Regions from separate parts of the Psychromonas sp. MME1 genome, predicted to be linked through region 1. Evidence: riboswitches for the same ligand, from Rfam matches in the RefSeq annotation. Region 1 holds a riboswitch; the other holds the start of a gene.
The links. Region 1 has a riboswitch for thiamine pyrophosphate ahead of thiC (phosphomethylpyrimidine synthase ThiC). Riboswitches for the same ligand answer to the same signal wherever they lie in the genome.
Positions count from the first base shown of each region.

Region 1 (3,986 bases):
TTGCGCTAATAAGTGCGCTTTAATATAGGCGTTAATCCCCTCTTCCACCATATTATCCCCCGTCGAGGCAACAGCAACGGGATCGTAGATAACAAAGGGCTTGTTAGACCATGTCTGTTTATAAAAAGCGAGTTTTTCCGCTAAAATTTTGACCTGTTCGATGGTTGCGATTAATCCGATTTTAATCACTTTAGCGGGCATATCTTCCGCCAAGCAATCTAACTGTTCAGTGAACATCTTATCGGAAACCGCTTCAACTAAACTCACCATAGTCGAGTTTTGTGCAGTAACAGCACTGATCACCGAACAACCAACAACCCCTAAATCGTGAAAGGTACAAAGATCCGCTTGGAGCCCTGCACCTGCGCTGCTATCGGAGCCAGCAATAGTCCAAACAATGTTATTCATAATAGGCCTTACTCATTAAACCTTATCTGATATATTTCAGCCCCTGAGTCAGCAAACTCCTTGGCTTTTTCTGTCATGCCCTGTTGCGCTGAAACGGTAACCGTTTGATCAAGTAATTGAATGGAGATCTCACCATCATCTAGCTTTTTGCTAAAATCGCGCACATCTTGGGTTATCTTCATGGAGCAGAATTTTGGCCCACACATGGAGCAAAAGTGCGCCACTTTGCCGGACTCCTTCGGCAATGTCTGATCATGGTATTCCTGAGAAGTAACAGGATCTAAGCTGAGATTAAACTGATCCTGCCAGCGGAATTCAAAACGCGCCTTAGACAAGGCATTATCACGAATTTGTGCGCCCGGATGCCCCTTCGCTAAATCCGCTGCATGGGCAGCTAATTTATAGGTCACTAGCCCCACTTTAACATCATCTTTATTGGGTAATCCTAAATGCTCTTTAGGGGTGACATAACAGAGCATGGCACAGCCATACCAACCAATTTGCGCCGCACCGATAGCCGATGTAATGTGATCGTATCCCGGTGCAATATCCGTGGTTAATGGCCCTAACGTATAAAATGGTGCTGCAAAACAATCTTTAAGCTGTTTATCCATGTTCTCTTTGATCATCTGCATGGGGACATGACCGGGGCCTTCAATCATCACCTGAACATCGTATTGCCACGCCACTTTGGTGAGTTCACCTAATATTTCTAGCTCAGAGAACTGCGCCTGATCGTTGGCATCAGCAATCGATCCGGGACGTAAGCCATCCCCGAGGGAGAGTGCCACGTCATATTGCTGGCATATTTCACAAATTTCACGGAAATGTTGGTAGGCAAAATTCTCTTTATGGTGCGATAAACACCATTTAGCCATGATCGAACCTCCGCGAGATACTATCCCAGTCACCCGTTTTGCCGTCATCGGTACAAAGCGTAATAACAGACCAGCATGAATGGTAAAGTAATCAACCCCCTGTTCGGCCTGTTCGATTAAGGTGTCACGAAACACTTCCCAAGTGAGGTTTTCAGCAATGCCATTGACCTTTTCCAACGCTTGATAAATGGGCACAGTACCAATTGGTACTGGCGCATTACGCATGATCCACTCTCGGGTTTCATGAATATTACGCCCCGTTGATAAATCCATCACCGTATCACCGCCCCAAAGCGTTGACCAAACCAATTTTTCCACTTCCTCTTCAATGGATGAAGTGACCGATGAGTTACCAATGTTGGAATTCACTTTTACGAGGAAGTTACGACCGATAATCATCGGCTCTAACTCTGGATGGTTAATGTTGGCAGGAATAATGGCGCGCCCTTCCGCAACCTCCTGACGCACAAATTCAGGGGTGATCGCCTCCTGTAGATTTGCACCAAAGCTGTATCCAGGATGCTGGAAATGTAACGCCTCACATTTCACGCGATCGCGTCCTTGATTTTCACGAATGGCAATATACTCCATTTCAGGGGTTATAATGCCCTGACGCGCATAATGCATTTGGGTAACACATTTACCTTTTTTCGCACGCAATGGTTTTGGCAAGTTTGCAAAACGCAGCTCATCTAAACTTTCATCGGCTAAGCGCGTTTGTGCGAATGTTGAGCTTAAAGAGTCGAGTTCTTCAACATCATCACGTGCTTCAATCCAACTTTTTCGTAACTTAGCAAGACCTTTATGAACATCAATAACCGTGTTTGGATCGGTATAGGGGCCAGAGGCATCATAAACGGGAATCGCTTCGTTTTTTTCATAAATGGGCTGTTCTTCACTTCCCCCTACGAAGGTATCCGCTTGCAGAATTTGTCGCATCGCCACTTTAATAGGATGGATTTTTCCATCAATATAGATTTTCTCTGAATTTGGATAGGATTCATTATTTAAATTATGAATATAATCCTGTGCGGCTTGACGAGATTCTCGACGAGATAAGTTGTTACGACTAGACGTTTTTAGATTTGAATTTACGGTGTTTGACATAGCATTCTTTACCTTAACATAAATAAAAGTTGATAAGAGTGCTTGACGAAAGATTGTGGAAAGAGTAAAAAACTGAGAATGACCCATTATTTTTTATGCTTGTTCCCTTCGTAGGTACTAACCTAATCAGGTTCCACGGATTCCACGTTAATGATAATTAAAACTAACTATCAAGATATACCCTACATAAGATGACGAGTATAGTGGTCTCAGCCCAAGGGCGCTCCGACAAGAGCCCCTAGTATAGAAGAAAATTTATAGCAGTGGAACCGTATTAGTTAATTGTATGTAAATTAAAATTTATTATTAATACGCGTTAATAAATTCATCAACTGCGCTATCTCTTCTTCCGTAAAATCAGCTGTTAACTCTTCAGTAAGTTTCTGATGTAACTGATCATGTTGCAAAAATAGATTATGCCCCTGATCACTAAGTTCGACTAGGATCGAGCGGCGATCGCTCTCATGGGCAACGCGTCGCACTAAATCAGCAGCGACGAGCTTATCCACTTGCACCGTTAATGTTCCCGTCGTCACCCCTACTTTACTCGCCAAAGTTTTCATTGGCATGGCACCGAAGATCCCTAATATTTCCACGGCATGTACCAAGGTTAAAGTGAGACCATTATCTTTTACCGTATTCGCCTCCCAAGCAGAGAGCTTTTCATAAAACTCGATAAAAGCGTGATTCAATTTTTCGGTTATTGTTTTCATCTATTTCATCTCTTGTAAACATTCATCTTGAGTACATTGGTTCACTTCAATTGTGAGATGACTCAAGCGCTCAAATTGATTGAGTAGTTCTTGATAATATTGTGTAGTAAATGGTCGGTGCGATACGATGGATATAACCGCAGCATAGTGGTCAGCACTCACAGACCAAATATGAATATCAGCAACTTCATGGTCATGATGCTCTTCTATTACCTTAATAATGGCACGTTGATACTCAGGTTCAATGCTTTTATCCAATAGTATCGGCGCTGTCTGCTTTAAAAGTCCCCATGACCAACGGGTAATAATTAATGCGCCAACGATTCCCATCAGTGGATCTAAACTATTTAAAGCAAAGTATTTACCCATCAATAATGCAGCAATCGCTAATACAGAGGTTAACGCATCCGCCATGACATGAAAATAAGCCGCGCGTAAATTATGATCCTGTCCATGATGGTGATGAGCATGATGGCTATCTGCATGTGAATGGTGCGTGTGAGTATGACCATGTGCATGATCATCCTTTAATAAAAACACACTAACGACATTGACTATCAAGCCAATAACAGCGACCCAAATAGCTTCTTGGAAATGTATTTGTTCGGGGTTAAAAAGTCGTACAGCCGATTCAACCGCCATAATCAAAGCAACTAAACCTAATGCAATCGCACTGGTAAACCCACCAAGTACACTCACCTTACCCGTACCAAAGGAGAATTGTGGGTTATTATTATGATTACGCGCATAGGCATAGGCAAACAAAGTAATTAAAAATGCAGCGGCATGCGTGCCCATATGCCAACCATCGGCCAACAGAGCCATTGAACCGTAAATGCTCCCAGCGATAATTTCTGCCACCATCGTAATAACGGTCAAG
Region 1 is NZ_CP160906.1:2,336,383-2,340,368, forward strand. Features, by position in the region: gene thiE (thiamine phosphate synthase) at 1-408, opposite strand, end outside; gene thiC (phosphomethylpyrimidine synthase ThiC) at 417-2,393, opposite strand; TPP riboswitch at 2,480-2,631, opposite strand; gene AB2N10_RS10690 (MarR family transcriptional regulator) at 2,687-3,106, opposite strand; gene dmeF (CDF family Co(II)/Ni(II) efflux transporter DmeF) at 3,107-3,986, opposite strand, start outside.

Region 2 (3,986 bases), 1.0 Mb from region 1:
CCATGTAATTGGCTAATGTATGTAAAAGCGTCATTGTTTACAATCACTGCCACTCGTATATTTGATATTAAGCAGATTTTTCAATGTTGCTTTGTTATACCGATACGTTGTCAGCCGCGAGCGTCAGTAGCCAAGCACCAGATAACCATCTTGAGGTGACAGGGGGATTTTATGTCGGCATAATTCACGATATTACGCTTTAATAGGGATTATCTGTGCAACTTTTACAATTACAACATTTAGGTCAAACATTGCGCTTAGAAGCGTCGCCTGCTGGTTGGCAACAACTCTATTGGGGAGACCAAATTGTTTCTCAAGTAACGGCCAATGCAAATCACAAAGGTCTATTATGTCACCACTTTCAATTGCAGCAAACAGTGCAAGATAGTGATGCGTCTACTGAAGTGATTAATTATCGTTTAGATATCGATTTAAGTTGGCAGCCGTTCTTCTTTAAAATATCAGTTAGTCGTTAATGATGAGGTTGTTCTTAGCGGGCAACGTGACAGCAAAGACATTGAACAGCAACCCCCCGTTAGTGTCGATGATACTAGCAAAAAAATCAGTGTCGTTGGGATGGTCTCTCTGGCGCTAAAGCTTTTTAAAAGTGCAAAGATGATCAAAGTGATATTAGCTGGTGCGAGTTTGGCTGCATACAGTTGGTTTTTCTCATTTCAATTTGCACTCGCGTTACTGGCTTGTTTAGTCTTTCATGAATATGGTCATATTCGTGCGATGAAATATTTTTCCATGCCAACCAAGGGGATCTATTTAATCCCCTTTGTTGGTGGATTGGCGGTCAGTGATAGTAAAATTAATACGCGTTGGCAAGACGTGGTTATCTCCATTATGGGGCCTACATTTGGCTTGATTTTGTCCTGTGTCTGCGTGGTTGTTTATTGGTTAACGGATAGCCCCTTTTTTGCAGGTTTAGCCGTTTTTAATGCCTTACTCAATCTATTTAATCTGCTGCCCATTTTACCCTTAGACGGCGGGCATATATTAAAAAGCATTAGTTTCTCAATGCATAGCAAAGTAGGGGTGTTTGCCTGTGCAGTTGGTGCAGGGTTAGGCATTTATATCAGCTACAGCCTTGGTTTAACTTTACTGGGGTTTCTATTAGCTATTGGCTGTTTGGAAATCGTCTTTGAATGGCGTAGTCGCTGGCAAACAAATTTATTGCCCCTTGATAACTATGGACAAGTCGTTTCAACATTGTGGTATTTACTCACGGTGGGTGGGTTAATTGCCATTATCTTCTATTTTGCCAATGATAATGACCCGATTTTATCCTTACCATTACAAATATTGGGCAGCTAAAACGTTAAAGCAGAATAAAATCAGCGCGATTGCTATTATTTATCGACTTAAGGTATATAATAGCGATTCTCATCGGGGGGCTTGTTAACAGGCTGAGATTATCCTTTATGATAAAACCCGTAGACCTGATCCAGATAATACTGGCGTAGGAAATGAGCTGTTCCTTGAGTGCTTAGTGACGACTTTTTGACCTCCCTCATTCCCTATCTATTCCACACAATATATGGAGTGTATAGTGAAAAAAACACTTGCCTTAATGGCGATTTCAACCCTGTTCGCAATGCCAGCAATCGCTGATAAATTAGTTGTTTATACCTATGATTCATTTGCTTCAGATTGGGGTCCCGGCCCTAAAATAAAAAGCGCATTTGAAAAGCAATGTGACTGTGAATTGCAGTTTGTAACCGTTGATGATGGCGTTTCTATTTTGAATCGGTTACGTTTAGAGGGAAAGAATAGCAAGGCAGACATTATCTTAGGGTTAGATGACAGTTTAATTGCAGCAGCCAAGCAAACAGGGCTATTAATGGAACATCAGGTCGATAGTGCTGACGTGATTGTACCGGGTGGTTGGTCAGATAAAACCTTTGTACCCTTTGATTATGGTTACTTCGCCTTTGTTTATGATAAACAAAAAATGCAAAATCCACCAAAAAGCTTGGCGGAGCTGGTCGATAGTGAAAATAAGCTGCGTATTATCTATCAAGATCCACGCACTTCAACACCGGGTCAAGGGTTAATGCTATGGGTTAAATCGATTTATGGCGATAAAGCAGCCGCTGCATGGTCTAAGCTTGCGAAAAAAACCGTCACGGTAACCAAGGGGTGGTCAGAAGCTTATAATATGTTTTTAAATGGTGAAGCCGATATGGTGCTCTCCTATACGACATCACCCGCCTATCATCTCATTGCCGAGCAGAACGATCAGTATGTGAGTGCTGATTTTGCTGAAGGGCATTACATGCAAATCGAAGTGGCAGCTAAAGTGAAAAGCACACATAACCCGGTATTGGCTGAACAGTTTATGGCATTTATACTCAGTGAACCATTCCAATCAGTTATTGCAACGGGCAACTGGATGTATCCGGTTACCAACGTAGCGTTACCAAGCGAGTTTAGTCAACTCATGGTGCCAACTAAATCCTTATCACTTTCTGGCGAAGCAATTGAAGAAAACCGTAAATTATGGATTCGAGAATGGCAAAATGCGTTAATCAATTAAGCGGTTATCTGTTATTTTAATTCACCATAAAACATGGCCCGGCCTTTTCATTGCTGGGCTTGTATTCACTTTTATCGTCACCGCGGTGTCGGCATTATTATTCTATCCCTTAGATATAAATATTAGCGTCTTATTTGTTGATGCCTATTACCGCCATATCACCGCTTTTAGTTTTTATCAGGCATTTTTATCAACGCTATTGAGTGTCGGTTTGGCTATTCCCGTCTCGCATGCGTTATCACGGCGTCATTTTTTTGGTAAATCATTATTATTAAAATTGTTTGCAACGACGTTGGTGCTGCCTGTGTTGGTCGGGGTGTTTGGCATACTAGCTATTTATGGCAATAGTGGATTATTGGCAAGCCTGTTACAGCATATCGATCAACGTTTACCGTTTTCGATTTATGGGCTCAATGGCATTTTACTGGCTCATCTGTTTTTTAATTTACCCTTTGCCACGCGATTATTATTACAATCACTGCATTCTATCCCCATACAGCAACATAAATTAGCTGCCCATTTAGGGCTTTTTAATTGGCAGAAGTTTCGTATTGTAGAGTGGCCAACCATGCGTCAGCAACTTCCCCACGTCGCTGGATTAGTCTTTATGCTCTGCTTTACCAGTTTCGCGACGGTCATGGCATTAGGCGGTGGCCCTAAATCAACGACAATAGAGCTAGCCATTTATCAAGCGATTAAATTTGATTTCGATTTACAAGCAGGGGCATTACTGGCGTTATGGCAAATACTTCTATGCAGTGTCATTTTACTGTTTGTACAACGCATTTCACGACCATTACCATTGAGTAATCGTGGTGACAACCTCGCAATACAGTTATTTAATGATACCTGTTCATCTAAATACTGGGATCGCTTTTGGATCGTTGCCGTTATATTGTTAGTCGTGCCACCACTTCTAATGGTCGTGATCAGTGGTTTGAATCACCAAATCCTTCATGTTATTAGCGATACTCAGTTTTGGAAAGCGCTATTTAACTCCCTAATAATTGCTCTATTTGCTGCATTTTTAGCGTTATTCGCGGCTACCTTTATTTTAATTTGTAGCCGTTTTTGGCGCACTAGGGGGTTAAATAAACGCGCCGATAAAATTGAGATGATAGCGAGTTTAATCCTTGTTACCCCGGGGATCGTGATCAGCACGGGGTTATTTTTACTATTACGTAATAGTAGTGATATGTTTAGTTTAGCGATTATTGTTGTGATGCTGGTTAATGCGTTAATGGCGCTTCCCTATGCGTTAAAAACATTAGCACAGCCGATGTTTCAAATTGCGCAGCAATATGACATGCTCTGTGCAAGTTTAGGTATTGATGGCTGGTCGCGATTTAAAATTATCGAGTGGCGAGCGATCAAAAGGCCATTTATTCATGCTTTTTCCATTAGTTTTGTATTATCCATTGGTGACCTAAGTGCAATCGCGCTC
Region 2 is NZ_CP160906.1:1,286,446-1,290,431, reverse strand. Features, by position in the region: partial or broken gene AB2N10_RS06005 (site-2 protease family protein) at 216-1,320, shown strand; TPP riboswitch at 1,384-1,489, shown strand; gene thiB (thiamine ABC transporter substrate binding subunit) at 1,556-2,542, shown strand; gene thiP (thiamine/thiamine pyrophosphate ABC transporter permease ThiP) at 2,538-3,986, shown strand, end outside.
Region 2: it holds a riboswitch for thiamine pyrophosphate, as region 1 does, so the genes downstream of both, thiB (thiamine ABC transporter substrate binding subunit) here and thiC (phosphomethylpyrimidine synthase ThiC) in region 1, are expected to answer to the same signal.